DNA from 2 places in the Shewanella sp. P1-14-1 genome. Region 1 is predicted to be linked to the other one. Evidence: predicted binding sites of a transcription regulator. Region 1 holds the regulator's gene; the other holds the start of a gene.
The links. Region 1 encodes LexA, which represses DNA repair genes until DNA is damaged. Its sites were predicted from a motif close to TACTGTATNNNNATACAGTA; they were not measured.
Positions count from the first base shown of each region.

Region 2: a site for LexA is predicted at 5,331-5,350, ahead of dinG (ATP-dependent DNA helicase DinG). Genes of this name have one in related genera too.

Region 1 is NZ_LKTL01000019.1:93,942-110,431, reverse strand. It holds gene cyoE (heme o synthase) at 1-538, opposite strand, end outside; gene AN944_RS14770 (heme A synthase) at 553-1,533, opposite strand; gene AN944_RS14765 (hypothetical protein) at 1,533-2,087, opposite strand; gene AN944_RS14760 (SURF1 family protein) at 2,109-2,876, opposite strand; gene AN944_RS14755 (DUF2909 family protein) at 2,875-3,102, shown strand; gene AN944_RS14750 (cytochrome c oxidase subunit 3) at 3,131-4,006, opposite strand; gene AN944_RS14745 (cytochrome c oxidase assembly protein) at 4,003-4,566, opposite strand; gene ctaD (cytochrome c oxidase subunit I) at 4,568-6,184, opposite strand; gene coxB (cytochrome c oxidase subunit II) at 6,194-7,753, opposite strand; gene AN944_RS14730 (cell division inhibitor SulA) at 8,194-8,700, opposite strand; gene lexA (transcriptional repressor LexA) at 8,697-9,314, opposite strand; gene plsB (glycerol-3-phosphate 1-O-acyltransferase PlsB) at 9,724-12,144, shown strand; gene mtr (tryptophan permease) at 12,156-13,400, shown strand; gene AN944_RS14710 (helix-turn-helix domain-containing protein) at 13,435-14,478, opposite strand; gene AN944_RS14705 (hypothetical protein) at 14,639-14,983, shown strand; gene AN944_RS14700 (HlyD family secretion protein) at 14,980-16,203, shown strand; gene AN944_RS14695 (VOC family protein) at 16,442-16,490, shown strand, end outside.
Region 2 is NZ_LKTL01000007.1:143,071-159,560, reverse strand. It holds gene AN944_RS07125 (late competence development ComFB family protein) at 1-41, opposite strand, end outside; gene AN944_RS07120 (histone deacetylase) at 81-983, opposite strand; gene AN944_RS07115 (DUF2057 domain-containing protein) at 1,020-1,751, opposite strand; gene AN944_RS07110 (primosomal replication protein) at 1,761-2,426, opposite strand; gene AN944_RS07105 (TSUP family transporter) at 2,423-3,196, opposite strand; gene dinG (ATP-dependent DNA helicase DinG) at 3,205-5,280, opposite strand; gene AN944_RS07095 (DNA polymerase II) at 5,530-7,959, shown strand; gene AN944_RS07090 (porin) at 8,183-9,370, shown strand; gene AN944_RS07085 (TonB-dependent receptor) at 9,814-12,663, shown strand; gene AN944_RS07080 (hypothetical protein) at 12,751-12,996, shown strand; gene AN944_RS07075 (DUF3450 domain-containing protein) at 13,446-14,228, shown strand; gene AN944_RS07070 (MotA/TolQ/ExbB proton channel family protein) at 14,228-15,583, shown strand; gene AN944_RS07065 (MotA/TolQ/ExbB proton channel family protein) at 15,583-16,110, shown strand; gene AN944_RS07060 (biopolymer transporter ExbD) at 16,125-16,490, shown strand, end outside.

The DNA of each region.
Region 1 (16,490 bases):
CATTACCATGTAACTCGTTGGTGACCGCTGTCCAGCCTAGTAATGGTGGCATGGCGCCAGCTAATCCGCCAATGACGATATTTTGCGGTGTGGCACGCTTTAAATATGCGGTGTAGACCACTGCGTAACCAATTAAACTGGCGAATGTTAGCCATGCGGTTAGCGGGTTAACCAACGCATACAGAATAATGAACCCACCTAAGCCGATTGAAGTGGCGAAGGTCATGGCTTTGATTGCTGATACTTTGCCTTTAGGTAAAGGGCGGTTGTAGGTACGCGCCATTAAGCCATCAATACGGCGATCGATAAGGTGGTTATAGGCCGCTGCAGCACCTGCCATCATGGCGATGCCAATCATGCCAAAAATAAGCGGTTGAAGTGGAACAGCGCCGGGGAGCGCAAGACACATACCGACCAGCACTGTTAGCAGCATCAGTGCGACCACCTTGGGTTTGGTCATTTCAAAATAAGCGCGCCACTGTAGTGGGCTAGTGTTGGTTTTCGTTGCGCTTGCGGACAGTGAAAGTGATTTAGCCATAATAGAATCCTTGCTTAAGCTTTACGCCACAGCGCATAGTTAATGAAAATAACGGTTAGCAGTAATAATGCTGCGCCGCCATTATGTGAAACCGCAATACCAAGCGGCAGGTGCATAACAATATTGCTAATGCCTAATCCCACTTGGATTACGACGAGTGCGAACAACAACCAAGCACTTTTACGCATCACTGATGACTGTGCTTTTAGTAATTTAAAGGCCAGCCAACATAAACAAGCGGCAGTGATAATGCCCCAAATTCGATGGGTTACATGAATAGTCATGCGGGCGGGGTATTCTAATACGCCAAATTCAAAGCTAGGGTGATCGCCTTGAAATGGCGAAAATGCTTTGGCAAACGCTAAGTTATCCATCCAATTGCCTTCACATATCGGTAAAGTTGTGCAGGCTAATGCGGCGTAGTTTGATGAGGTCCAGCCACCCAGTATGATTTGTAATATCAGTACTAGCATGCTGACCATAGCAAGCGGTGCAAGCTTTCTGGCGTAGGCATCACCACCTGGGATCCGCAAAGGTTTGGTTCTAAGATAGAGTAATAGCAGTAACGAAAATAAACTGAATCCACCAATTAAATGACCCATTACGATAATGGGCATTAGCTTCATGGTAACAGTCCACATCCCGAGTGCGGCTTGAAATAGTATTAAGGCTGAAATAAATATCGGCAGTTTTTTAGGTGCATCTGCACGCTTCAAGCACACAATTAAAATGGTTAATACTAAAAGTCCTAGGGCTCCTGCAATATAGCGGTGAATCATTTCGAGCCATGCTTTTTTAGGCTCGACGGTTTGGTTAGGGAAATTTTCTTCGACTTTGGCTAATGCGGCGGAGTCACTTGGTACGCCAATATGGCCATAACAGCCGGGCCAGTCAGGGCAACCTAAGCCGGCATCAGATAAACGGGTATAAGCGCCCATTAAGATCACGGCAAAGGTAAACACCAAAGTGAATTTGAGTAAGGTTTTGATGTTCATTAACCGACCCTCGACAATTTGAGCATTTTGCGCAAGTCGCTGATCATGGATTTACCTTGCGCAATATTCTCTTCTTCGCCAGCAATACCTGGATATTGCATGACTAAGCTACCGAGGGGATCAACAATAATAAGCTGTTGCTTTTCCATCATTGAAGTTAGCTGTGGGCTGGCTTGAGCGGTTGCAAAAGGCACATTTAAACTGGCTAAAATTTGGGTGTCACTGCCGTCTTGTAACAAAACAATAGGGCTGACACGATCTTGATGTTTACCCAATGCCACATGACTTTGATGCAAAACGTATAAACGTTGTTGGCATTGCTCAAGGCATTGTTTTGGCAGTAGATAAAGTAACTGCCACGACTGAGGCTGAGGGTTGTCCATTGATAAGCTCTGATAGCTTATTGAAGGCGAAATCAGTTGGCCTTTATTGGTCGCTGCACCATTATAAAGATCCATACTGAGCACGAGTTTGGCCATAGCTACGGGTAGAATAAATACCAACAGCAGTATATAAAGCGTCTTGTTGCTCTTTGGTTTTGCTGGGGAGTTCATACTTGCTCCTCTTGTTACGACTTATTTTGTTATAGGGTGTGGTGATTTCTTCAACGTTTTAAAACCAATCCATAGCATGAGCCCTAAAAAAACCGCTGCCATGGTGAACCATTGCAATGCATACCCTTGGTGTTTCTGTGCTGATAAGGGAATGGGTGTCCAAGGTTTTGCTAATGTCATTGTTGGAGTCACATCTGGCTGCAATACTGCCGGTGCCAGTTCGTGGCCTACTTTCTCTGCTAAGGCCACAAGGTTTAAATTTTGAAACCGAATCACTTCATGGTTATTCATTGAAAATGTTTCGGCATATAGCGCTTCGCTTAATGGGTTTGTTTGCTTTTGATAGACCCGCCCTGTTAACTCATATGGCTGATTAGGCATGGGAGTCAGTGCTGGCAGAATACGTCTGTCTTTATTGGCGCCAACAAACCCTAGTTCAACCATTAACCAAGGTTGTGACTCAGACACCTTGACCAATTGATATGCGAGATAACCCACTTGACCGTTATGAACTTGATTATCAAGTAATAAAATTTGTTCGCTGACTGCGATGGTATCGACAGTTAATCGGTAACCTGTCACAGGGTCATTGTTAGCTAAATTAAGTAAACTTTGGTAATCCAATGCGCTGGCGGCTTGTCGTTCAGCTAGCGTGGTTTGCCATGCTTGTTTGTACTCCGCTCTATCGAGTTGCCATAAACCTAACTTGACCAAAATAGAAAACACACTCACAGTAACAAGCAGCAATAACCCAGTAGATAGTCGCCAGACTCGCAAAGGAGAGCCCATGGCAGCGTTAGATACCTTAGTTATTTTCAAGCTTGTATTAGTACTACTGCTTGTATTCATATTATTTAATTTAGCTAGAGCCTTGTTTATTATGGTTAAAGCTGAAAACAAACAGCCAATGAGTCAATATTTGGGGCGACGCGTTATCTTTTCAGCTGTGGTGATGTTGTTATTGTTGCTGGCCCTAGGATTAGGCTGGGTAACACCTAACCCTAGGCCGTATTAGCTCGCCTCTGTAGAGGTGAGCCATACTCTTAAATGACGTAGACAAAAATAAATAAGCATAACCAGACTACGTCGACAAAATGCCAGTACCAACTACCAGACTGGAAGGCAAAATGACTCTCAGGGGTAAAGTGGCCTTTGAGCACCCTAAAGAACAGAATAATCAAGAACACAGTCCCCAATGTGACGTGCATACCGTGAAAACCCGTCAGTAAGAAGAAAGTGTTACCGTAGATCCCTGATGATAGTGTCAATCCCATTTCTTGATAGGCATGAATATATTCTTCAACTTGTAAAAATAAGAAGCCAATACCCAATAAGATGGTTAGTCCTAACCAGACTTTTAATGCCCCACGCTTAGACTTTTCAAGAGACACATGGGCAAAGTGTAAAGTGACTGACGATGCGAGTAATATCAGGGTGTTGTATAGGGGTAACCCTGTCCAAGGCATCGCTTCAGTCGTAGTGCCATCAGGTGTTTTAGTGAGTGGCCACATGGCCTCAAAAGTCGGCCAAAGCACTTCATGGGTCATGGCATTGTTTGAAGCACCACCTAACCACGGAATAGCGACCATTCGTGCGTAAAATAGTGCGCCAAAGAAGGCGCCGAAGAACATAATTTCAGAGAAAATAAACCAGCTCATTCCTTGTCTAAAAGAACGATCCATTTGCGCTGAATATAAGCCAGACATTGATTCATCAATGACGTTTTTAAACCAACCAAACAGCATAAAAATGATGACTGCGATACCAGCCACGAGGATATAGCCGCCCGATGTTTCTTCGGTGGCGAGTTGTTGTACGTACGAACCTGCGCCAAAAGCAATTAGGAATAACCCAATAGCGCCAATGATGGGCCAGGCACTTTGCGCTGGCACGTAATAAGTTTCATGTTTTGTTGTCATCTTGCTGCTCCTTGCTCTATGGCCGCAGTTTGTTTGTCTGTGATGTCATAGAGGGTATAAGAGAGAGTCAAAGTTTTAATGGAATCGGGTAAGTCAGGATCCACATAAAAGATTAATGGCAGTTCAGCATTAGCCTTTGCAGCTAGGGGCTGTTGATTAAAACAGAAGCATTCCGTTTTATTGAAATATGCAGCGCCTTGGCCAGGCGATACCGAGGGTATCGCTTGGCCTACAAGAGGTTTAGCAGAAAGGTTTTTTGCTAAAAATGCAGTGCGAGTTAGCTCTCCTGGATGAACCTGTATTCGGTTCACTTTGGGGCCAAACTCCCATGGCATACTGCCTTGCACTTGGGCGATAAATTCAATAGTAATGGTGCGTTCTTTATCAACGACCACCGCTTCATAACGACTTGCTGTACCTTGAGGCTTTCCGTTAATGCCTAAGGTCTCGCAAAGCACGTCATAAAGCGGTACCAGCGCAAAACCAAAGCCGAACATACCTATTGATCCTAATACCAGACCTATAAGTAAGTTACGGTTTGATTTTGTTGGCTGGCTCATATCACTTCACCTCTGGTGGTGTGGTGAATGAGTGGTAAGGTGCTGGACTGGCAATGGTCCACTCCAGTCCTTCAGCGCCTTCCCAAGGTTTATCAGCCGCTTTCTCGCCACCTTTGACACATTTAATCACTACGGCTAAGAAAATTAGCTGTGATAAGCCAAATGCGAACCCGCCGATTGAGACAATTTGATTAATATCAGCAAATTGAATGGCGTAATCTGGAATTCGGCGAGGCATGCCTGCTAATCCTAAAAAGTGCATCGGGAAAAACAGCACATTGACTGAAATCACGCTACACCAAAAATGCCAGCGCCCTAGGGTTTCGCTATACATATGGCCAGTCCATTTTGGTAACCAATAATAGGCAGCAGCCATAATAGAGAACACCGCTCCAGTCACCAGTACATAGTGGAAATGCGCCACCACGAAATAAGTATCATGGTATTGGAAATCAGCAGGTGTTATCGCCAGCATCAATCCTGAAAAACCACCAATGGTAAAGAGAATAATAAAGGCAATCGCAAATAACATAGGGGTTTCGAACGTGATTGAACCACGCCACATCGTTGCTACCCAGTTAAATACTTTTACCCCTGTCGGCACCGCAATTAACATGGTGCAGTACATGAAAAACAGTTCAGCAAATACTGGCATCCCTGTGGTAAACATGTGATGCGCCCAAACCAAGAAGGATAAAATCGCAATACTGGACGTGGCGTAAACCATCGAAGCGTAACCAAACAACTTTTTACGACTAAAGGTGGGAATAATGGCCGAGATAATCCCGAACGATGGCAAAATCATGATGTAGACTTCAGGGTGACCGAAGAACCAGAAAATATGCTGGAACATGACGGGATCACCGCCACCTGCGGCATCAAAGAAACTGGTACCAAAGTATTTATCGGTTAATACCATGGTAACCGCACCTGCAAGTACGGGCATCACTGCAATCAGCAAGAATGCAGTAATTAGCCATGTCCATACAAATAATGGCAACTTCATCCAAGTCATGCCTGGTGCACGCATATTAACAATGGTCACGACCACGTTAATTGCGCCCATAATCGAACTGATCCCCATGATATGCACCGAGAAAACAAATAGTGCAGTGCTATCAGGGCTATAGGTAGTTGATAGCGGTGCATAGAAAGTCCAGCCAAAGTTAGGGCCGCCGCCTTCCATAAACAGCGAACTCAACAGAATCGCGAAGGCAAATGGTAAGATCCAAAAGCTCCAGTTATTCATTCGAGGCAGTGCCATATCAGGTGCACCAATCATCATTGGGATCAGCCAGTTGGCTAACCCTGTGAAGGCGGGCATGACGGCACCAAATACCATAATAAGACCATGTACTGTGGTCATTTGGTTAAAGAAGTTAGGGTCAACTAACTGTAAGCCTGGCTGAAATAGCTCTGCGCGAATGACCATTGCCATCGCACCACCAGTGAGGAACATAATAAAACTGAACCATAAATACATAGAACCAATGTCTTTATGGTTAGTGGTTAATATCCAGCGCATGATGCCTTTTGGCGCGCCATGATGGTGATCATCATGGCCGTCATGAGAATGTTCATCATGAGCTGGGGTAGTATCTTGTGTAATTGTGCTCATCTGTATCCCTTACTTTCCATGACCAACAACATCGGTGGCTTGAACAGCATCACCAGTATTATTTCCCCAAGCATTTCGCTCATACGTCACAACAGCTGCGAGTTGCTGAGGTGAGAGTATGGAGCTAAATCCTTGCATTGCTGTACCAGGTTGGCCATTGATAACCACTTCAAGGTGTCCTTCAACAGGGCCCATGACTAACGGACTGCCCACTAACGCAGGGAATGCGCCAGGTAAACCTGTACCAGCGGCTTGGTGACATGCAGCACAGCTGCTGAGGTAAACTTGCTCACCCATTGCCATCAGCTCATCCATAGATAAGTCATCCATAACAACGTCAGGCGTTGCTTCTTCAACGACGTCAGCAACCACTTGTTCTACCTCAGGTTGTGTCGCTGGTAACTCAGCAGGCAAAGTAACAGGCGTTGGCTTATCACTTGCATCGCTAGGTGCCCCACCAGAGTTCACATCTGCAGCTTGAACCACATCACCAGAATCATTACCCCAAGCGTTTCGCTCGTAGGTCACAACAGCTGCAATTTCTGTTGCAGTAAGCTGTTTCGCGAAGGCTTGCATGGCAGTACCAGGCTGGCCGTTGACGACAATATCAATGTGGCCAGCAACTGACCCTTTAATGATTGGGCTGCCGATAAGAGACGGGAATACACCAGGTAGTCCTGCACCATTTGGTTGGTGACAAGCGGCGCATCGGCCCATGTAAACTTGTTCACCTTGAGCCATCAACTCATCAAAGGTCAGGGTTTGCGACAGTGACGCTTCGGCCGCGGCTTTTGCATCAGCAGTTAGTTGTTTTTGATCTTTTAGCCATTGCTCAAAGTCTGCTTCAGAAACGGCTTCAACTACCACCGGCATGAATCCGTGGTCTTTACCACACAACTCAGCACATTGACCTCGGTAGGTACCAACCTTATCAATCTTGGTCCAAGCTTCATTAATAAAACCTGGGTTAGCATCTTTTTTCACCGCAAATGCAGGAACCCACCAAGAGTGAATCACATCATCTGAAGTCATTAAAAAGCGTACTTTACGATTGATTGGCAGAACGAGGGGCTTATCGACTTCAAGTAGGTAAGTTTCAGTTTTCGTTTCTGTCCCAGTAATTTGATCGGCAGGGGTGGAAAGTAAACTGTAAAACTCGACGTCTTCATTAAAATAGCTGTAATGCCATTTCCATTGAGAGCCGGTTACTTTAATAGTTAACTCCGCATCACTTGGGTCTTCCATAGCAATGAGGGTTTTTGTGGCAGGAATTGCCATACCAATGAGGATAAGAAACGGCACGACAGTCCATGCTATTTCCACTTTGGTACTATCATGGAAATCAGCAGGTACTGCACCCTTTGATTTTCTATGATAAATCATGGAGTAAATCATGATTCCAAATACCACAACACCAATAGCACAACAGATATAAAGAATGATCATATGGAGGTCGTAAACCTTACCACTGATCTCTGTTACCCCTTGGGTCATGTTAAGCGGCATATCAGCCGCTGCAAGTGGCACTGCAAAAAACAGCACCATTAATCCATACAACAATCGCTTCACAAGACTACTCCTCTGCCAATTGCGATTTGCAATAACAACAAGGAAAAGTCACACAGTAATACTCTGCTCTATGCAAACTTTTCTATTCCCGAAAAAGTTTGATCACTTCAAAGTACACGGTGGCAGTGAGTATTAATACTCGATTATTCTATTGGGTTTTGGTGGCCACACTTGTACCTAATACTGAACTTTTCAATTCTTAAATTGACGCTTTTTATTCAAGGCTTTCTATACCGCATGGTACCAGCACAATCTTTACAGCGTTTTATCACTTATGTTCATTTTTACCACTAAGAGAGGTCAATAAATGTTACTCCCTTGTTAACTACATTACTTGGAGATTAAATATTGATCAAGATCACTTTATCATCTAATTTGCTGAAAAAAGGCGCAAAAAAAAGCCCGTCACCGAAATGAAGGGCTTTTTTAGCAAATAGACTTTAGTGAAATGCAGATAAATTCAATTGAGTTGCAGTCACAGGATTACTGGCGTTTAATTGGTCATCACGTAAGTGAGTATTTACATCTTCAATAATGACACCTTGCGCTAAGGCGCTTTTAGCGACTAATTGAATGCGACGATTATCACGAGCATCTAATGGGGTTGTCCATGTAATCACTGCGCTGGATGTACCACTTGTGAGTGCTTTTTCCATTGCCCACAGTGTTTCGACTTCATCTTTAGTGTGAACCAGTAATACACGGTCCATTCTGACATTGGCGTTCGCTAGAATTTGTTTGTAACCAATGTGAGGTGGATTAATCAGTACAATCCATCGCCCTTGTTGACTTAATACGGCTAACTGGCCGCATAGCTGAGTTAATTCAGTTAACCCTTGGTTAGCTGTTTGTTTGGTTTCGATACCTTGCTTTACTGGCGCAGCTGCTGATGCCATGTCCATCCATAAACCTGGGTGACGTGGTGCATTACCTATTAATGTGTTCATAACCAACCTCCATTACGGATAACGCCAACAGCGAGCCCTTCAATCGTAAGGCTTTGGCATGTTAAATCGACTTTTATCGGCGAGTACTGCTCGTTTTCTGCATGCAGATAAACAACGTTGCCTTTCTTTTCAAAACGCTTCACGGTGACATCATCATCAACACGGGCAACAACGACTTGACCATTTTTAGCTTGCTGCATTTTGTGAACCGCTAATAAGTCACCTTCAATAATGCCAATATCCTTCATACTGTCGCCACGAACACGTAGTAAGAAATTAGCATTGGGTTTAAACATTTCAGGATCAACTTGAAAGTATTGTTCAACATGTTCTAACGCCAAAATTGGTTCACCAGCCGCAACCTGACCAATCAGTGGTAAGCCTTCTTCGACTTCCTCTTCTTCTTGGACCATACGAATACCGCGAGAGGTACCTGGAATAATTTCAATGCAACCTTTTTTAGCGAGTGCTTTTAAATGTTCTTCTGCAGCATTAGCACTTTTAAAGCCTAATCTAGTGGCAATTTCTGCACGAGTTGGTGGCATACCTGTCTCGGCAATATTGCATTTAATTAATTCTAGAATTTCAGCTTGTCGTGGCGTTAAAGGTCTCATGTTGATTCCTGTTTTTTTATACAGTGACTGTCATTATATACAGTATCTTTGGTCGCGCAAGTATTAACCAACATTTTTTGCTGATAAAGCAATAGATATGAATTTTTATCGAAGTTTTTAGTTATTTAAAGATAATAAAATCAGTGGTTTATTGTTTTTGTGGGTCGTCGGTAAATTAGTGTGTTTTATTATTGATGACTCAAGTGAATAAGCCAAAAAGTACTGGATACCGTCTATTTATACAGTACTGTACCTAAATGTTTTGCTACTTACTAAGTGATTGATACTTGATGTTAGAACCAACAAAACTTGCTACTTAAATGTTAACTAGATTTACCGAGGTTAGTGTAACTGAATGATATTCTGGTATCCTATGCGCAATAAATCGTTGTTGATAATGCGAAGACCCATGCTAAAACCAGATTCTATCATTGCTAAATCATTACGTTGGATTCAGAAATTAATGGTACACAGTGTTGTTGTGCCTGAGGATCCGTTCGCTGACCTTAACTTAGATCCTGACAAACCAGTGGTCTATGTGATGAAAACGGAGTCGCTGAGTGATATTGCTGCCTTACATGAAATGACAGCTAAATATAACTTGCCAAGTCCGTATGAACGGTTAGATGTTGATGGTTTCAATACCCCTAGAATTGTGTGTGTGGAAGGGCGTAAACCCTTGTTTGGTAAGCGCCATAGTAGCGATAAATTTGTAGCAAACTTTACTAAGTTGCTCGAATTACACCAAAAGAACAAAGAACTCGACATCCAGCTTGTGCCTGTAAGCCTATATTGGGGTCGTATCCCAGGTAAAGAAGATGACACCATGACCGCTGCTGTTTTTGAGCGTGAAAACCCAACATGGTTACGTAAATGGTTAATGATTCTATTTTTAGGTCGCCATAATTTCATTCAATTTTCTAATGCCATGTCGCTGCGTTATATGGCTGATGAACACGGTACAGATGTCAGTATTGCGCATAAGCTTATCCGTGTGGCTCGTGTGCATTTTCGCCGTCAACGTAAAGTGATGACGGGGCCTCAGCTTCCTAATCGTCAAGCGATGTTCAATTCGCTGTTAAAGTCAGAATCCATCAAGCGTGCCATTCAAGAAGAAGCCGTTAACAAAAAAATTCCCGAAGAAAAGGCACGTGAAAAAGCCATTGAGTACCTTGATGAAATCGCAGCAGACTATTCGGATAACTTGATTCGTATTGCTGAGCGTTTCTTAACTTGGCTTTGGAACAAGTTATACAGTGGTATTAGCATCAAGAGTGCGGAGCAAGTTCGTAAACTGCATCATGATGGTCATGAAATCGTTTATGTGCCGTGTCATCGAAGCCATATGGATTACTTATTACTGTCATATATTCTTTATTATCAAGGCATGGTTCCACCGCATATTGCGGCAGGGATTAATCTTAACTTTTGGCCGGCAGGTCCAATGTTCCGCCGTGGTGGTGCCTTCTTTATCCGTCGTAGTTTTAACGGTAATAAGCTTTATACCGCAGTATTCAGAGAGTATTTAGATCAACTATTTGCTAAAGGCTATTCAGTTGAGTATTTCACTGAGGGTGGTCGTTCACGTACTGGTCGTCTACTTGCTCCTAAAACGGGCATGCTAGCCATGACGGTAAACAGCGTATTGCGGGGTATCGAGCGTCCTGTGACCTTAGTGCCAGTGTATCTTGGCTACGATCATGTCATGGAAGTGTCGACTTATCATAAAGAATTAAGCGGTAAGAAAAAGCAAAAAGAATCTGTATGGCAAGTATTTGGTGCATTGCGTAAGTTGGGTAACTTTGGACAAGGTTACGTTAACTTTGGTGAGCCAATTAACGTACAGCAGTTCTTAAATCAGCAGTCGCCAGATTGGCGTGAAGAAGTGGCTAAAGATCCTGAGCAAAAACCAACGTGGTTAACGCCTGCGGTTAATCAATTAGCCAATAAAGTGATGACCAACATTAACAGTGCAGCAGCTGCGAGCTCTGTTACGTTAACCAGTATGGTGTTATTAGCCGCTGAACAAAATGCATTAGAGCGCACAGAGCTGGAACGTCAGCTAGATTTATATCTTAAATTGATGAAAGAAGTACCTTACACTGATTACACCTCAGTAGCTCAAGGCAGTGCTAGTGAATTAGTTGATCAATGTCTATCACTGAAAAAGTTTACTTCGCACACTGATCAAATTGGTGAAATTATTGCGATTGAAGAGTCTTCAGCAATTGCGATGAGCTACTACCGAAATAACATCATCCATTTAATGGCAGTTCCTTCGTTAATTGCGAGTTGCTTGGTGCAATACGAAGAGTTTAATCGTCAAAAAATTCATGAAATCGTTAATGACTTCTACCCGCTACTCAAAGCTGAGTTGTTTATGGGGATTGAAGACTTACCCGCTTACATTGATAGCGTATTAAACTTATTTGTTGAGCAAAAGCTTATTTCGGGTACAGACGAGTTTGAACTCAATCAAAGTAATATTACCCAGTTAATGTTATTGTCTGAAACTGTCAGTGAGACATTACAACGTTACGCGATTATCTTTAATTTATTGGCTTATAAACCGGATATTGAACGTTCAGATCTAGAAAGCGCGAGCCACTTATTAGCTCAGCGTTTAGGTGCTTTACACGGAATTACTGCGCCAGAGTTTTATGATAAAAAACTCTACAATAATTTGAGTGTAAAATTAAAAGAATTAGGGCACTTGTCGGGTAATGACAATCAGTTTGCTGTCATCCGAATTCGCGACCATGCCAATGGTATGTTGCGTTTATCTGTTCGTAAAACCATAGTAGATAGCGTCACTATGGAACATGGGTAACCACTAACTTTATGAGTTCAACACAATCACAACCGCACAATAAATCATTATTAGGCGGTGCTATGATTATTGCCGGTACCACAGTCGGTGCCGGTATGTTTTCCCTTCCTGTTGTCAGTGCTGGTATGTGGTTTGGCTATTCCATTGCCATGCTAATCGGTATTTGGTTTTGTATGTTGGTGTCAGGCTTAATGCTACTTGAAACCAACTTGCATTTTAAACCTGGCGACAGTTTCGACACGTTAACCAAAGTGACATTAGGCCAATTCTGGCGGATAGTTAATGGGCTTTCCATTACCTTCGTATTATATATTCTGACTTACGCTTATATCAGTGGTGGTGGCTCTATTGTGAACCACACCTTGTCAGGTATGGGCATTCATTTACCACAAAGTATTGCAGGCTTAGTTTTTGCCCTTGTGCTTGCTGCGATTGTGATGATTAGCACTAAAGTGGTCGACCGTATTACGACAGTAATGCTTGGCGGGATGATCATTACTTTCTTTTTAGCCGTCGGTAATTTGCTGATTGATGTGGAAACCGTGAACTTGTTAGTCCCTGACGGACAGGCGAGTTTTGCTCCATATATTTTAGCTGCCATTCCTTTTGGTCTGACAAGCTTTGGTTATCACGGCAATGTGCCAAGCTTAGTTAAGTATTATGGCAAGCAGCCTAATGTGATTATCAAGGCGATTTGTATCGGTACCTTTATCGCGTTAGTGATTTACACGTGCTGGTTAATTGCCACCATGGGCAATATTCCTCGTAGTCATTTTAGCGATATTATCGCTCAAGGTGGGAATATGGGCGTATTGGTTGCGGCATTGTCAGATGTGATGTCCAGTGCTTGGCTAAATACCATGTTAACTTTGTTTGCTAATTTGGCCGTTGCGTCATCTTTCTTAGGGGTGACCTTAGGCTTGTTTGATTATTTAGCAGACTTATTTGATTTTGATGAATCGGCTAATGGCCGAATCAAGACCGCTGCAGTGACCTTTATACCGCCAACCATCTTAGGCTTATTATTCCCAGATGGTTTTTTAATCGCTATTGGTTTTGCCGCTCTTGCCGCGACAATTTGGGCTGCTATTGTGCCAGCGATGATGGCGTATAAGTCACGTAAAATGTTCCCTGATGAGAATAGCTTTAGAGTTCCTGGTGGTACGCCGCTAGTGGTTGTAGTGATTCTTTTTGGTGTGCTAACAGCAGCTTGTCACTTATTGGCAATGGCTGATTTATTACCTGTTTATCGATAAGCTATACGCAATATTGATAATCTAAAAAAGCCCTCTATTGAGGGCTTTTTTGATGCAATTTTTCAACGTACTGAGTCGGTGATTGATGATGTAATCGCCTAAAACTTTTACTGAAGCTGCGAACACTGGCATAGCCAAGTAGCTGCGAAATCTCTTTAACCTCTTTGCCTTCAAGCATATATTTCACTGCTAAATTTCCTAAGATATAGCGCATTAACTCTGTAAAACTAAAGCCATTACGCTGCAATCGTCGCTGTAATTGTTGTTTCGAAAAACCACATAATTCCGAAAGGGAATCTAATGTGGGTAAACCATAAAAACGTATGTAATTCACCAGCTCATAAAGCACTTTAGGCGTGTCATGGGGTTGAGGCATATTTAAATATGAGTCGAGTTGATTGAGGCTAATACTACTTTTGTTATTGCGCTGAATATGTTGGGAGGTGGATAGCGAAGCTAAAAAGTGTTGTTCAGAGCTAATCAAGGAGTCGACATCAAGCCATATCTCGGTTTGCGGCGCATTCCAGGTCACTTTGGTTCCAAATACTGCTTCGCTCTCCTGTTGGTTAATGGCGGGGCCACTGAGCATCACTTTAATCGGGGTGAAGTCTTTGCCTAAAAAGTGCTTGCAGGTATTTAGCAGTGTTAAGGCTATGCGGAGCGAGTCATGGGATTTGGCTTTGCCGCTGACATAGTTATTGCGATAGCACCATTTAATAATCTTATTCGACTGAGCACCGTAGTAACTTGCACCTGAATGAAAACAAGCCATGGCATAGTTAATGCGCCGAAAGGTAATTGCCAAGTCTGGAGTCGCCAAGAACCAGTTGTTAGGCATATTAAATTGGTTGACGGTTAAGTAGTGTTGGAGCGTCAACATATAATCTTGAACATTCGATAATTGCTCAATCTTACTCAGCCACATTGATACTTCCGAGAAAGGGATTAATGTCATGGGCTCATTCAACAAGCTTTGAGGGATCGATAGATCCTTTGCTGTGATGCCATAGTGGGCTTCAACCCCTTTTAGCACGGGTAAAATACAGCAAACTCGAATAAATGAAACTTCAAATGCCATGTCAATTTCTCGTTAAGTGCTTAGGATCGGTAGATGATATTTAAGTAACTATATATATCAAAAAACATTGATAATTGATACGTATGGTTACTTTGTGTTGTGGTTTTGTCGTTTGGGTGCACACTACGCAGCATCTAAGTTAACAAGAGGTGCAATCACTATGAGTTTATTCAGTATGCCATTCGTCGATTCTGGAGTTGATGTTGCACTTCATGGTGTGGCTTTAGTTGTATTGGTCGGGGCTGTCGCTGCCGCAGGATTCGGTTTTTGGAAAGTTCACGAGTTGCCGATTCATAAAGCTCACAAAGAAAAACATCAACAAATAGGACTGATTACTGCGCTCACATGGATAGGGTTTATCTGGCATTGGGTTTGGGTGTTAGCAGTCATGGTCGCGTTTATTGATAGTGGTAAAGCATTAAGAAGGATCAGAGATATTTGGCGAGAGAATGAACGGGAAGAGCCTGTTACCGCCACTCCAGCAAAAGAGGAGATTAGCTCATGATTGAAGGTTTAGCAGTTTGGGCGTTGTTCATCTATATTTTACGCTTGATAGGTATGCCTTGGAATAAAGGCACAAAAGCTTTTTCATACTTAGGCGGTGCTGGCTGGTTACTGTTTGTATGGGTAGGACTATTAAACTATGCGCCTATGGATATTACAGGTGGCTCTGTTGTGCAATCTCCGCATATTCAATTGCGTCCAGCTTCGACACAAATTAAAGGTAATGTAAAAGGTATCTATGTCGAACCTAATCAAAGAGTAACAGCAGGGCAATTAATCTACGAGATAGATGATGAGCCTTATCAAATAGCGCTGAATAAGGCTAAAGTGCAGCAACAAACAGCTAAGGTTGCATTGTCACTTGCTAAAGAAGATATAGGTATCGCTGAAAAAGTTTTACACGCTGCGCAGTCTGATGTTGCGATTAATCAAAACCAACTGCATGCGAGTAAAAAAGACTTGGTGTGGAAGCAAACCACCATGAATCGTTATGTTGAACAAAACAGTAAAGTGGCTGACACCATTACTGAAAGTCAGCTAGATGAGCAACAAACGGCTGTCGATTTAGCGCAAGCGAAAGTGGATTCGTATGTGACACAAATTGCCAAATCGAATACGCAAGTACAAAAAGCAAAGTTAGATATTCAAAAAGCACACTTAACAGTAAAAAGCCGTCAGTCTGATTTAGACAGTGAACTTGAAAATGTGGCTCAGGCGCAATGGAACTTGGACAATACCAAGGTTTTTGCACCTGCAGATGGTTATTTAACGAACTTCATCATGCGTGAAGGGCAGTATGTGGGGGTCGCACCTCGTATCCAAATGTATACCGATGAAAAGTACGTGCTTATGCGGGTGAATCATCAAGCGATTCGTAATGTGAAAGTTGGCCAAATGGCAGAGTTTGCTTCAGCAGTATATCCTAGCAAAATTTTCAATGCAGAAGTTGAAGGGATTATTGAAGCAACAGGTGAAGCCCAAGGTAGTTTGTTGGCTCGAGATGACAATGTTAGACAAACAACGGGGCAGAACATTAATAACAAGCATCACTTTGTGCGCTTAAAGTTGCATGAGGCTGAAGGCTTTGATATTCCAGTAGGCTCTGTTGGCTTAGCATGGGTATCGGCGGCTAAACCTGTTGAGTTCCTCGCATTTTTAGATGTGATACGTGGAATTATTATCAGAATGAAGTCGCAAATATACTACATCTGGTCAATATAACCTCGGGTTATACAACCAAAGTTTGAATGGTATATCGCGTTAAAAACGCTCTCGCAAGAGGGCGTTTTTTTATGGTGCAAATTAAACTGATTATTCCCTCGACAGGCTAACTAAAACGGTCTTAACTATAGACATGATTTCCAAAATATTTGCAGTGTCAGTTTTAGTCTTGATAGTGAATATCAGATAACTTTGCCGTTAATCGCACTGAGCAAATATACATTTCAAGGATAGGTTTATGAATGTGACTCACTACATGCAAGGTCAGCCTTGCTGGGTGGAACTGG
Region 2 (16,490 bases), on a different contig from region 1:
ATTAATAAGACTTCATAATAATTGCGAATATCAACCTGCATAATTTACTCCGATGGCGCTACTTTTATATCAGTTTGCAACTAGATTGAGTTGGCTGCAATAAAAAGTTGGCTATGGCGTTGGGTTAATTCAGTTTCATCGCGGCTATAACCACCACCGATAACTGCCGCGATTGGGATTTGAGCCTTTTTTGCTGTAGATAAAATTATTGTATCTCTAGCTAAAATTCCAGCGGTTGAAATGTTGAGATAGCCTAGATCATCGTTAATGTGGATATCTACGCCTGCATCATAAAGGATTAAATCTGGTTGATGGATATTAATAAGGTAGGGAACAACTTCTGTTATTGTCTCGATAAATTGATCATCACTGGTATATTTGTGAAATTCAACATCGTGATCTGATTTTGCTTTTCGCGCTGGGAAGTTTTTAAGGCAATGAAATGAGCAAGTAACAATATTAGTATTATTACTGGCTAATGTGGCAGTGCCGTCTCCTTGGTGTACATCACAGTCAATGATTAACACTTTACTGGCTTTACCTGAATTGATCATAGTCGATGCGGCTAATATCAAATCGTTGAAAATACAGAAGCCACTACCGAAATCTTGGTGGGCATGATGGTAACCACCACTTAAGTGTAAAGCGACGCCATTTTCGATTGCCAATTTCGCGCAAAGTACAGTGCCATTAACTGCATGTAAGGTTCTGTCTACTAATGATTCACTCCAAGGGAAACCAATCCGCCTCATTTGTTTTGTATCGAGTGTGTTAGCTAAAAAGCCATCTACATAATCGGGATCATGAACTTGTTTTAGTTGGTCTATGCAAATTTTAGTAGGAGAGTGAAAGTCTTTTGTATTGGCTATACCGCTTGAAATTAAATATTGCTGCAATAATTGATATTTCGTGGTTGGAAAACGGTGCGCACTCGGTAACACCAGCTTAGAGTAGCTGGTGTGATAAACAAGTGGTATGCCCAAATGTAAAACCGAAAGCGCAGAGGGTATGAAAAAAAGTTATAGCTGTTTAATCGCCCAGCTCATAAATTCTTTACGAGTTTCTTCATCAGCTTGAAGCCACCAATATTGAAGCATTTGCTCAGGATGTGTTCCTGTTTGGCTATTGGCGTTAACTTTTGTACTGCTTGTTTTAGTCGTGTTAACTTCATTTGCACTAGTGGCTACAGCAGGTGCCGTTGCTGCAACAGTCGCACTAGGTGCAACTTTAGCGACAGGTAAAGATTTTGTATTACTATCCGTTGCTGAAGCAGACAAGGTATCAATATCTTCGCCTTGATTACCGTTGAACAAATTGGAAATAAAACTACTCTCTTTATATTCTGTTTGAGTTACTGTATATGATACTGCGCCGTTATCTTTTCGAGAAATTACTACTTGAGGGTCTTTGGCAAAGGCTTTAGGCTTTTTGACATAGTCGCCGTCGATAGGCTTTAACTGATACTCGTAATCGCCATCAACCTTGATATCGATAATAAATGGTGAAGATTTAATAAAACTCTGGCTATCACTGAAATCATCATCAACCATATCATGATAACGAATTGCAATTTTGTGCTGGCCGTTATCTAACTCAAGGTTAGTTTTATGCGAGAACATATTGGTATCAATTTCTTTGCCGTCTAAAGCAAGATATTCAAAAGACATAGGAATGGAGAGATTTGCTGCAATAACAGAAGTTGAAGTGACAAAAGCCAGTAATGTCGCACTCAGCGGCAGTGTAAATTTCATTGTTGCTCCTTAACGATTTGTATTTCGATTCGGTCGTTCAAACATTTGAATCCTATCTTCAATATAGCTAATTGCTTGACGGCACTTTCCTAATCTGCGGTGCAGAGAAAGGATTTCATTTTGTATCGTGATTTTGTCAGCACTGTGACAGTTTGCAAGCTTAGTTTCCATTTCTGCAATTTTTTGTTCAAAAGTTGTAGCCCAATTCAAATGTTTATTAAGCTCTTGGTAAATCTGGTGGCTATTTTTCATCACATTGTTAGCTATCCATGCAAATCCACTGTCGGCATGTTGCTGCTGTTGTTTCTTCGCATATCTAGCACGGTTGTTGGCACGTTTTTGTTCAGCTGTTTTTACATTAATATTGGTCGTCACTAAAGCTCGCCGTAATGCAGTAAAGCGGTCTTGTATTCTTTGGCAACTTAACTCGATAATTTTGATGTCTAATTTTAGAGAAAGTTGCTTTTCTAATTGAACAATATCTTTTTTAAGTTGTTGGATACAGGGTGTGAGCTGAGCACCTTGCTGAATAAATAATTGCGAATTAAATCTTTCAATGTCTTGCAGCATTTTCTTCTGTTGTGTAGGCAATTGCTGGTCATGATTTAACGCATCTCGTTCAAGTGTATTGATCTGCTGCTTTAATTGATGAATTAGTTGATTTGTATTTCTCATAACCATGCTGTCCAAGCAAGATTAGCTGCAATTGCTAGTACGACAATAATAAAGAGTGGTTTGACAAAGGGAATTCCGAATCGTATTGCTGATTTCGCGCCAATGAATGAGCCCGCCATCATACACACCCCCATCCATAGACCCAGTATCCAGTCAACTTCACCTAAAAGGGCAAAAATAACGAGTGCAGTGACATTACTGACAAACGTCATGACCCTAGCAAGGGCGCAACTGTTTAATAAAGGTAGCTTGTGCAGCCTGATACTACTTACTGTCCAAAAGGCACCAATGCCAGGACCAGCAAAACCATCATAGCAACCTAGTAGAGTCCCTTGAGCTGCTTGTTTCGTTTTACACGGCGATTGGGTGGGCGCTACAGAAATATTATCTCCCATTGCTTTTGGACTGAGTAAGGTATAAAACGCGATGCTGATGATAACCAATGGAAGAATTTTTTCGAGCCAAGCGGCGTCGATTAAATACACTAAAATGCTGCCTAATACTGCACCTATAAAAGTGGTAATAAAGGCGGTTCGCCAAAATCTAAGTTTGATGAGTTGCTGCTTATAATAAGTATATCCTGCGGTCAATGAGCCGAAACATGCTGCCAGCTTATTTGTGCCTAAGGCTAAATGAGGCGGAATGCCCATAGTCAGTAGTGCGGGAATTGATAACAATCCACCACCTCCTACTACGGCATCAATAAAACCAGCGACTAATCCAATAACAGCCAAAAACGCCCAATGGCTAGGATCTAACAGAAATTCCAAATAAATACCTATTCTATAACTTTACGAAATGGCGGAAGGGCATCAAGTAATGATTTACCATAACGCTTAGTAATAAGACGCCTATCTAAAATGGTGACGCGACCATAATCATCTTCTTTACGGAGTAATCTACCACAACTTTGGATCAATTTGCGTGATGCATCTGGAATGGTGAGCTGTAAAAATGGATTACCACCTTTACTCTTAATGTATTCTGCATGCGCTTGTTCAACTGGTGAAGTTGGCACTGCAAAGGGTAATTTGGTAATAATCAGATTGGTAAGGTAATCACCGGGTAAATCTAACCCCTCTGAAAAACTTCCTGTACCGAAAATAATACTGGGCTTACCTTGGTCACAGCGGAGCTTGTGTTGCTCTAAAATTTGTTGCCTTGGCATGGTTCCTTGCACAAACAGCTGGTCTTTGGCTATTTTACCATTGACCTTATCTGTTACTTTTTCCATTTGCCAATATGAGGCAAACAGTACTAATGTCGCCATTTCATCTTCTACGAGTGCGATAACTTGTTCTGCTAGTTCATCTGTAAAAGCATCTTCAGTGGGTTCATTTTCCATTTGTGGAATAAACAATGTCGCATTATTTTGATAATCAAAGGGTGATAACAAGGCTAAAAAACGACTACCATCATTTAGGGATAACCCGACTTGGTGAGCGAAATGATTGAAATTATTTAAGGCTCTTAATGTTGCGCTACACAATATAACGCCTGCAGCTTTTTGCCAGAGCATATGCTCAAGCATAAAACCGACCTCAATTGGAGATGCGCAAAATAGGTAATCTTGTTGTTTACCGGTAATGAGCTCTGCCCAGCGAGCCATTGGCGCCCCTTTTTTGGAATCCTCTTTTGCGAGCATTTTCCAGAGTTTTGCGAGATTTTCTAACCTTTGCAGTATAAAGCCGGCCTCTGATAAAGCAGCTTCTGATTGATGCTTTGGTAGTTCACCATCTTTGATTGCTTCATTCAGTACACTTTGGATCTTGGTAAATTGTTTTACTGCAAGATTTGATGTAGTTGCTAAGTTTTCTGCTTGTATTAGTAAAGATTCTGGAAGCTTGCCATTTTCGAATCGTAAACGCGTTTCTGGGTTGGCAAAAAGTTTAGGCTGTGTGTCGCAAAAATGGGCAACTTGATTAAGCTGAGTCACTAAATCGCCAATGTGATCGAGCATTGCTTGCACAGGGGCAATAATATGTGTGGTTTTAAGTTGATTTTGAAGTTTGGAGCAGGTCTTTGACGCCTTTTCAAGCCAATCACTCGCCCCCCTCAATGTTGCTTGAGCACTTGAAAAATCTCTTGCTACCGTCGGCAAGTGATGAGCCTCATCTATGACATAAAACATGTCTTCAGGTTCTGGCAAAATCACGCCACCGCCTAACTCTAGATCGGCAAACAGCAAACTGTGATTAACAATAAGTACATCCCAGGTCTCGACATCTTCACGAGCTTTATGAAAAGGGCAGTGATGATGGCTCGACATTTGGCGATGACAACTGTGCTTATCACAGCAAATTTGCTGCCATAAAAAGTCAGGAATAGGCTTTTTTAATGTATCAATCTCGCCGTTCCACTTATTGTCGTTAAAATCTTGATGTAGGGCTTTGAGGAGATCTATTTGACTTTGATCTGGTTTAGTTTGCCACATTGCCATCTGAGATGTGTCTTCAGGACCTATCATGGCAGCGAGTTTAGCTAAACATACGTAACGCTGGCGGCCTTTAACTAAACCGAATTTAAAATCAACGCCAGATTGTTGCAAAAAGAAAGGTAAATCCTTGTGCAATAACTGCTCCTGCAAGGCTACTGTTGCTGTCGCGATACAGACCTTTTTCTTACTTGCCAAAGCTAATGGAATCGTTCCGAGAATATAAGAAAGGGATTTACCAATACCGGTTCCTGCTTCACAAACCATAATGCGTCGTTGTTTATCATAGTCACCAGCTAGGGTTTTTGATATTTCTGCCACCATAAAGTTTTGCTCTCTGCGAGAACGAAAATTTGGCATCGCAGTCGCAATATCTTTATAGATAGTGCGGATCTGGGTTTTGATATGATCCGTTAGCATGTAGGGTCCATTAGCAATCTTTACTTACTAATTCTGTATTAGCTGTTATATGCTGTACATAATAACAGTGATTTTAGTTGTTCGAAATATATAATCTAGCTAAAAGCTAAGCGAAGACTTTTAGCGACAGGATTCAAATCGGATAATGAAGGGCTCGATCTTAGATGTTATGAATATCTATGGCTATGACCTTATTCAGTTAATCACACTCAATATGTAAAGTAATCTTGTTAATCCATGGACACTCAATTGCAAAAAAACACCCTAAAAGGGCTCGTACTCACCCGACACGCCATTTATCGACATGGCCGATTACTATTACAGTATTTTATAAAAACAGCTGACGGTCCTGCAATCATTGAGGTGGAGCAGTCTGATGTTATTTGCTTTTGTAAGCAGATAGATTCTGAGTTCATTTTAAGTCATTTTAGTACTGGTATAAGAATTGAGCCGGTAAGCCTCAAAAGTTTTAATTACGAGGATGTTTCGTGTGTTTATTTAAAATCAACAACGATGTTAAAACAGGTGCTGCGCATTGCTAATGACGCTGGTATTGAAATTTATGAAGCAGATATTAGACCTGAACAACGTTTTTTAATAGAAAGATTTATAGCATTACAAGCTGAATTTGCCTTTAATGCTCCTTTATCACAGCCGCCGTATAACACTGATAATCATCCAAGTACTCACACTTACTTAGCAAGCAAAGCCAGAAGAACAGAAGTTAATGTGCCTGTCTCAATGGTGTCTTTAGATTTTGAATGCAGCCCAACTGGTGAACTGTATTCTGTTGGTTTATATGGTTCACATTCAGCGCTAGATGAGCAAACCGACCTTTATCAGAAAGTCATCATGGTAGGAGAGTCTGAATCAATAGATAACAAAAAGTTTGATAGCGACAAATTAAGCGATGATGACATTCACTGGGTGAGCGATGAAGTCTCATTAATTAAAGCTCTGATAACTTGGTTCAAAGAGTATGACCCTGATGTCATTATTGGTTGGGCGGTGGTGTCCTTTGATTTGGCGCTACTTTATAAGCGTTGTCAAATACATCAAATAGCATTATTAATCGGTCGCGATGAACAAGCGCTGACTTGGAAGGTGGAAGATAAGTATCGTCCTGAGACACTATCGCTGCCTGGACGGGTTGTACTTGATGGTATTGATTGGATAAAAGCGGCTTTTTATCAATTCGAGCGTTATTCACTAGAGCATGTTTCTCAGCACTTATTAAACGAAGGCAAAGCCATTGATCATGTTGAAAATCGTGGGCAAGAAATATGTCACCTTTTTGAGCACAACAAACAAGCATTAGCTTTTTATAACTTAACCGATTGTAGGTTAGTGTGGGATATCTTTAAAAAGACCCAATTACTGGCTTTTGCATTAGAAAGAGCAAAATTAACGGGTCTTGAGTTTGGGCGAGTAGGTGCCTCGGTCGCTGCATTTAATAACTTGTACTTACCGCATCTTCATAGAAGTGGATTTGTTGCACCAGCGAGAGCGGCCAGCAATGGTTTAGAATCTCCAGGTGGCTATGTCATGGACTCCATTCCAGGCTTTTATAAAGATGTATTAGTCCTCGATTTTAAAAGTTTGTACCCTTCAATAATACGTACCTTCTTAATTGACCCTAAAAGTCTTGTTGAAGCAAAATTTAACCCTTTAGAAGATGATGTTGACGGCTTTTTGGAAGCTAAGTTTAATCGTCATAATGCAATTTTACCTGGTCTTATTGCTAGTCTTTCTCTGCAAAGAGAAAAAGCAAAACAAGATAATGATAAACCTCTTTCTCAAGCAATTAAAATTATCATGAACTCTTTATATGGCGTTTTAGGCTCAAAAGGGTGCGTTTTTCATGACGCTAAACTGGCAAGTTCTATCACAATGCGTGGCCATCAAATTATGAAACAAACGAAAGTTTGGATTGAAGAATTGGGTTATAAGGTTATTTATGGTGATACAGACTCAACATTTGTGTGGTTGGGTGAAAAGCATCAAGTAAAAGATATCAATAAGCTAGGAGAGCAACTAGCACATGATATGACAGTTAAGTGGCAACAGCGTTGTCTGGATGAATACGCTTTAACTAGTCATTTGGAGCTAGAATTCGAAAGTCATTTTAGTCAGTTTGTTATGCCAACCTTAAGAGGGTCAGAAGCTGGCAGTAAAAAGCGTTACGTCGGCGCATTAAAGGATGCCGAAGGGCAACTCTCTCTTACTTTCAAAGGAATGGAGCAAGTAAGAAGCGATTGGAGTCCGTTAGCGAGAAGGATCCAATACCATTTGTATTTTTTATTGTTTTCTAATGGTGATGTTAAATCTTATCTAAACGAGCAACTTGAGCAATTGGCTTTGGGTCAATTCGATAATGAGTTGATATTTAGAAAACGATTGAAACGTCATTTAGAAGAATATACCGCTAAATCCTCACCACACGTAAAAGCTGCCATTAGGCTTTGCCAGATCACAGGTGATAAGAATAAAGGTAGAAGAGGAGCGTTAATTGAGTACCGAATGACATTGAATGGTGCTCAGCCTATTACTGCTGTAAATGAGTCAATAGATTATGACTATTACATCGAAAAGCAGATAAAGCCGATAGCGGAGCCAGTTTTAGCCTTATTAGGGGAAGGGTTTGATAGTCTTAGTAGTCATCAGATAATGTTAATTTAGTGTTATTTGATATTGCGTTTGTGGTTATTCGTTACTATTTTTGAATAGTTTGGTAGTTGATTGTACTGTTTGATGTGTGCATTTAGTATATTCATACGGAAATTGCGCTCATTTCTTTGTTTCGTGATATTTCAGCATGCTAGCCTTTGTTGAAAGGATAATACAAACAAAATGGACTGTTACCAGCAACAATGATGAATTTAAAATGGGAAGGTTTAGCTCGATGAAAAAGACTTTAATCGCTTCGACACTAGCAGCAGTGATGTTCGTACCAACAGCTTCAGCAATTGAAATCTATAAAGATGACAAGAACTCAGTAGAAATTGGTGGCTTCATTGATGCACGTGTTTATCACGGTCAAGACACTACAGAAGTAGTCAATGGTGCATCACGCATTAACTTTGGTTTTGATCGCCAAATGGGCGATGGTTGGAATGCGTTTGCTAAACTAGAGTGGGGCGTAAATCCATTTGGTGACAGTGAAATTATTTATAACAATGACCAACTTTCTTATGAGAATGGTGACTTCTTATCGAACCGTTTAGGCTATGTAGGTGTAAACCATGATACATACGGTACGCTGACGATTGGTAAGCAATGGGGTGCTTGGTACGACGTCGTTTATAACACTAACTACGGTTTTGTTTGGGATGGTGATGCTTCTGGTACTTACACATATAACAAAGGTGATGGTTCTGTAAACGGTACAGGTCGTGGTGATAAAACGGTTCAATACCGTAATGCATTTGGTGACTTCAGCTTTGCAGTTCAAGCTCAGTTAAAACAAGATGAGTTTGACGTATTATCAGATGGAAGTATTGGTGACGAGCCAGTGGCTCCGTTAATCAGTGCTCAGCAAACTGTTGCGACAATTGAATATAACAACACTTATGGCTTAGCCCTTACTTACCAAGCTACCGATAATTTTGTTGTGACTGCCGGTGTGAACGTTGGTGAGTTCAAAGGTGAAACTGTCGAAAACGAAAAAATCGAAGAAACTGACATCATTTATGGCTTTGGTTTGACATATGGCGGTGGCTGGGATTCTGAAGGTTTATATGCTGCTGCAAACTACAGTAAACAAGAATTCCACGATACTGACAATTTAGGTCGCATAATTTCTGAAGCATATGGTGTTGAGACGTTAGTATCATACCGCTTTGATAACAACATCCGTGCATTTCTTTCATACAACATCTTAGATGCTGGTGACGAATATAAAGCAGAATACAACGGTGATACTTTCAAACGTCAATTCACGGTTGCTGGTTTGCATTACATCTGGGATGCAAACACTGTAATTTATATTGAAGGTCGTATTGATAGTAGTGACTTCAGTGGTAGTGAAGAAGCTGCTATGAAATTATCAGATGATGATGGTATCGGTTTCGGTATCAGATATACGCTTTAGAAGTTTAATCACTGATAAAAAGCACCCGAAAGGGTGCTTTTTTTTTGTTTAGAATAAAAAAGATGAAGTTAAATGTTAAAACTTTGTACCAATAAGTATGTGTTTCACCATTTAGAATGAAATGGGGCTGCTTAAATATTGTTCATTTGAAAACAAAATGTTAATAAACTTAGTTCTGATTGGTAATAAATAAAACTGTTATCTATCAATATCTTATGGTTTGTTGGTAGTTATATCATCTGATACTGTCCACTAAAATGGACAGATTAACTACCAATATCAAGTAAACTCTCGTTATGTTAATGAAACATATGTTGAATTAATGTTTCATTTGTGATTTTATTGCTCTTGAAATGTAGTAGCGGTGTAATTCGCACACATTCACCAGCTTGGTTTTACTGAGTTTGGAAAATAAGAAAGATATAAGTCCAGGGAGATTGACAATGCATAAGAATTTATTAGCTAAATCAGTGCGTCTAGCAATGATTAGCGGTGCGGCTGCGGCGGCATTCACCACACCAGTAGCATTTGCTGCTGAAGAAGGTGAAAAAGTTGAACGCATCGAAGTTACCGGTTCACGAATCAAACGTGTTGACATGGAAGGTGCTAACCCTGTCCAAGTTATTACGCGTGAAGATCTTGTTGAATCAGGTATTTCTAACATCGGTGATATCTTACAAGAAATTCCTGCAGTTGCTGGTGCAGCAACTAACACTGCTATTAACAACGGTGGTTCTGGTGCAGTACGTGTTTCTTTACGTGGTTTAGGTAGCGCAAGAACATTGGTACTTGTTAACGGCCGTCGTATGGTTAACTCAGGTACTGGTGCTAACGCATCTGCTGACTTAAGTACTATTCCTGTTGCAATCATTAAACGTGTTGAAGTGTTAAAAGACGGTGCTTCAGCTGTTTATGGTTCTGATGCAATTGCTGGTGTTGTAAACATCATCACTCGTAATGATTTTGAAGGTTTCGAAGCTAACGTTTCTTATGACGGTTCTACTGAGAACTGGGATGGCGAAACTAAAACTGTAGATTTCACAGTTGGTGTAAGTAGTGACAAAGCAAATGCGGTAGTAAGTGCATATTACACAGAGCAAACAGAGCAAATGTCTGGTGACCGTGATTGGTCAGCTTTTGAATATGACTTAAACCCAGCCACTGGCGAGTTAGATAAAGGCGGTTCTTCTGCGCCACCATGGGGTCGTTATAACGGCGTAAATAATGGCATTGATGACGCAACTTGTAATTCATTTACTCATGGCGCAGCAAATGGCCCAGGTCAATCTGACCCTTCTGATTTCACAAACCCTACAGGATATGATTGCTGGGATTGGGATAAAGATACTTATAACTATGCACCTGCAAACTATCACTTAACGCCTCAAGAGCGTTACGGTATGTATGCATCTGCTGAATATCGCTTTAATGATTCTGTGCGTTTCTTCTCTGAAGTCTCATTTAACCGTCGTACATCTAAAACTAAACTTGCTCCATTACCATTAGCACCTCTTGCATTCTTCGGTTGGACAGATGCAACTTATTCTGCTGACAACTATTGGAACCAACAGTTAGGTCCTAAGAATGACAATGGCGAGACAGTTGATATTGCTGATTGGCGTCGTCGTATGGTTGAAACTGGTGGACGTGATTCAACATTCGAAGTTGATACTGTACGTGGTGTATTTGGTATCGCTGGTGAGTTTGCTGACACTTGGGGTTATGAAGTGTCTTACGTTTACGGTCAAAACTCATCTAGCACAGCCGGTGCAGGTGGTGTTAACTTTGAAAAAGTTAGCTTAGCTGTAGGTCCATCGTTTATGGATGCAAATGGCGATATTGTTTGTGGTACTGCTGATGCTCCTATCGCTGATTGTGTTTCTTTAAATACATTTGGTATTCCAGGTACAGATACTCAAGTATCTCAAGAAATGCTTGATTATATTACGTTCGAAGCACATGACTTAGGTTCTAATGAACAAACAGTGTTAAGTGCTAGTGTATTTGGTGATGCATTCGAGCTTCCTGCTGGTCCAGTAGGTATGGTATTTGGTGCTGAGCACCGTGAAGAGGAAGGCGCAGATTTACCAGATGCATTAATTGCACTTGGTATTACTAGTGGTTCAAGCCGCCAAAAAACTCAAGGTAGCTACGAAGTTGATGAGCTTTATGCAGAAATGAACTTCCCATTACTATCTGGTGTAGTTGGTGCTGAAAGCTTAGAAATTGACGGTGCTATCCGTTATTCTGATTACAGTACATTTGGTGACACAACTAACTATAAACTTGGTCTTCGTTGGCTTCCTATTGATGGATTAATGTTCCGTGGTACTGTTTCTACAGCATTCCGTGCACCATCTACGAGTGAGTTGTTCGCTGGTAACTCTGATAACAGTCCTTTAGTTTCAGATAAGTGTGCTACAAATCCAACTCCTTTCTGTATCGCTGATGGCGTTCCAGCAGGCGGTTTTGAGCCTATTGGTGACCAATTATCTTCAACTCTAGGTGGTAATGAAGATTTAACACCTGAAGAGGCAGATACTGTAACTATCGGTGCTGTTTGGAGCCCAAGTTTTGTTGATAATTTATCATTTACGCTTGATTACTGGGATATCGATTTAGATAACGCAATTTCTACAATTGGTGAACAGTTAATTTTAGATAAATGTGCTGAAGAAGGTACTTACTGTGACTTAATTACTCGTTATGGACCTGAATTCCCAGGTTTATATGGTAACTCAAGTGATATTGATAATCGTAACATTAACGTGGGTGGAGTACATTCATCAGGTTATGATTTCAATGCTCAATACAGTATTGAAACTGGTATCGGTGATTTAAGCTTCGTTCTAGATACTACATACTATGACACATACGAAATCACTCAAGCTGATGGTTCAACGATTGAAAACGCTGGTTGGTTCCGTCGTACAAGTGGTGATGGTAACTTCCCTGAGTGGAAAACTAACTTCAACATTAACTTAGCACAAGATAACTGGTCAGCTAACTGGAAGATCCGTTACATTGGTGAAGCATTAGAGCCATTTGATGCTAACAATGATGGTTCTACAGATCTTGATGATTTAAGTGATTCTCGTACAGTTGATAGTCAAACGGTACATGATGCACGCTTTACTTATTACTTTGATAACGTAAGTACTACTATTGGAGTCAGCAACGTATTTGACCAAGACCCACCATATGCGGCGACTGGTTTCAATGACAATACTGACCCACGTACATATGCTACAACTGGTAGACACTTGTACTTAGGTGTTGGCGTTAAGTTCTAAAATTAGTTTTTAAATAAATTTAGTAAGTAAATCTGATAGACATGGTTTGAAAAAACCATGTCTTTTTTCAATTTAATGGAGTAAATCATGGATAAATTTACAGCTTTAATCTTGTTGATTTTATTATCTGGCTGCGCAGCACAGAATACTGATGATACCGTCAGTTACAATGATGAAGACTTAATATGTGAATATGTAGCGAAAACAGGGAGTAATTTGAAAAGAAAAACTTGTATGACGCGCGAGTTATCAGACGAACTTAGAAAAGAGAGTGAACAAGATTTACGAGAAGCATGGAGAAAAGGGCAAACACAAGCTCATACTAATATATGATCAATCATTTTTTTGACAAAAATCCTAATACGATCTCGTATTGGGATTTTTTGTTTTTATATTTATATTAGTTTTATTCTATTTTAGATGAACTTAGTTATTTACCTTATAAATTAAATGACTTATTTTTTTTGATAAAATTCAAGCTAGTCACCAAGATTCCAACTCTATTTCAGTCTCACTTTGCTTAAAAATACAACGTTCGACTAATCAAGAGCGTTTAACACGTCTTTCCAGTAGTTTTTGATGTTCTCAAATGTTGACACAGGTCAACATTTTGTGAAATGATGCGAGCGGGTCTATGCCTTAGCAGGTATAGAATAGGGAAGAAAAAACTAACAATCACAAGAGAAAGATAGACTTAGCAGTATCAGTCAGGATTAACAATATAATCCTAGTTGTTACTCATTAGTTAAGCTTTCTAAATCACTATAAATTGGTTGGGAACTATGTCCAAGGTAAGCAATAGAACAAAAATCGCTACTGCACTTGTTGGCGCGCTTGCATTAGCTAGCAGCAACTTCGTGATTGCAGATCCTCTAAGCGATGTACAAAAAGCTGATAGCAAAATTCATGCTGATGCAGCTGCATCTCAAAACAAAGTAGATAAATATTTTGATCAAGCACAAGACATGCTTTTCGAGTATGGCTCAGTAGCTGACGAACGTGAATCACTAAAATCTTACAACGATTACGTTGCAGGCTTAGTTGCAGACCAAGAAGCAACAATGAAACTGATCCAAGACGATATCGACGGTGTTGATGCTCTTAGACAAGGTGTTGTTCCTTTAATGTTTAAAATGGTTGAAGCATTAGAGCAATTTATTGCTTTAGACTTGCCATTCAATCAAGACGCACGTGAAGCTCGTGTTCAACGCTTAAAAGATACTCTTAACAGCGCTGAAGTAACACTAGCTGAAAAATATCGTCTAATTCTTGACGCATATAACATTGAACGTGAATACGGTTCAAAGTTAATTGCTGAAACAGGTCAATTAGAGCTAGATGGCAAAGAAGTCTTAGTAGATTTCTTAAACTTTGGCCGTGTTAGCTTATATGCGCAAAGCCAAGACCAAAAGTCGGCTTGGATGTATAACGAAGAATCTAAAAGCTGGGATAAGTTAGAAGATAGCTATCTTCGTAACTTAAGCAAAGCAATTAAACAGGCTCGTGGACAAGGTGCTCCTGATCTATTCGCCTTACCAATCCCTGCTGCGGAGGCTGCGCAATAATGAAAAAGTTTATTACTACAGCAATCGTTGCTGCAACTTTGTCTCTAACTTCAGGAATGGTTAGTGCTGCTGATGCACCAAAGACGATTGACCAATTATTAAAACAAGTACAAACAGATCGTGCTAACGCGAATAAGACTAACAAAAAGCGTGAAGCTGAATTTTTAAATGAGCGTGGCGATAAAGCCGCTCTTTTAAAGCGTGAAAAAGCGGCTTTAGCTGCTGAAGTTCAACGTGGTAAAGATTTAGCTCAAGCTTTCACTGACAACGAACGTAAAATCGCTCAGTTAGAAGAAGATCGTAAAATTGCTTCTGGTGACTTAGGTGAAATGTTCGGTGTTGTTAAAGGTGAAGCTGGTGATTTCGCAGGTAAGTTAGTTGCTTCTAACATTACTGCTCAGTTCCCAGGCCGTGACGCATTTATTGCTGAACTAGGTGCTCGTAAAGAACTTCCAAAAATTGACGAGTTAGAGCAATTCTGGGAAGCACAACTTTTTGAAATGGTTGAATCTGGCAAAGTTGTTAATTTCGACGCTGAAGTAACAGGTTTGGACGGTAACGTTCATACAACTACAGTTACTCGTGTTGGTGCATACAACTTACTTGCTGATGGCCAATATGTTGTTTACAACGCTGATTTAGGCTTGATTCAAGAACTATCTCAACAACCTGGTAGTGCACAAGTTTCTAGTGTTAAATCATTCACTAGCGCAACTTCTGGTTACGAAAAATTATTCGTTGACCCGGCTCGTGGTGTTCTACTAAGCGTGTTCACACAAAAAGCGACTATTGAAGAGCGTATTGAAGCTGGTGGACCAATTGGTTACATCATTATCGGTATTCTTGTTCTTGGTGCGTTGATTTCTATCGAACGTCTAGTAACGCTTTACATCGTAGGTTCACAAGTTAAAGCACAACGTAAGAACATTGATAATCCTGGTAACAACGCGTTAGGTCGTGTACTTAAAGTTTACCAAGAAAACAAAGATGTTGATGTTGAAACACTTGAACTTAAGCTTGACGAAGCTATTCTGAAAGAAACACCAGCTTTAGAAGCTCGTATTTCAATCATTAAAGTACTGGCAGCTATCGCTCCAATGATGGGTCTACTAGGTACAGTAACTGGTATGATCGCAACCTTCCAAACAATTCAATTGTTCGGTACAGGTGACCCACGCTTAATGGCTGGTGGTATTTCTATGGCATTGATGACAACCGTTCAAGGTCTAGTTGCTGCACTTCCATTGATGCTTATGCATGCAATCGTTGTAGCTCGTAGTAAAACAGTTGTTCAAGTTCTTGAAGAGCAAAGTGCTGGTATTATCGCAGTACATGCTGAGAAGAGGGCTGACTAATGATGCTAATCCTGATGGATGTTTGGGACTCTGTCAGGGGCTTCATGGCCACCGGAGGAGATATCCTCTGGTTGGTTGCAGGTGTTTTATTCTTAATGTGGGTATTGATGCTCGAGCGCTTTTGGTACGTCAATTGGGTAGCACCAAAAGAGCATAAAGGCATTATCGACTTATGGAATAATCGAGAGGATTCTACCTCTTGGTATGCGCACCGTATCCGTGAAGCTTGGATGTCCCAAGCAAAACAAGATATGAATGCTCGTATGCTGATGATCAAAACCTTAGTAGCAATCTGTCCTATGATAGGTCTACTAGGAACCGTTACCGGTATGATAGCAGTGTTCGATGTGATGGCAGTTCATGGTACGAGTAACGCTCGTATGATGGCGGCTGGTATTTCAATGGCAACCATGCCAACGATGGCAGGAATGGTTGCAGCATTATCTGGTGTATTTTTTAGCACTCGATTAGATGCAAAAATGAAAATCAGTCTTGAAAAGCTTAAAGATAGCTTGCCGCACCACTAGAGAGAGTATTTAAAATGGCACGTAAAAAGCATTTAAATGTAGAAGAAGAAGCACAAGTAGATATGACTCCGATGCTCGACATCGTATTCATTATGCTTATCTTCTTTATTGTGACGACTTCGTTCATTAAGCCATCAGGCCTTGATTACAAGAAACCTGAAGCTTCTACGGCGACACAACAAAAATCTGCGAACATCTTTATTGGTGTTAGTAAGACTGGCGTTATCAAAATGGAAAACCGTCAGGTTGACATTGAGCGTGTAACAGCAAACGTTGAGCGTATGTTAGCTGAAGCACCTGAAGCGGCGGTATTAATCGAAGCAGACCAAGAAGCCGAACATGGCCTTGTTGTTAAAGTAATGGACAACGTTAAGAAAGCG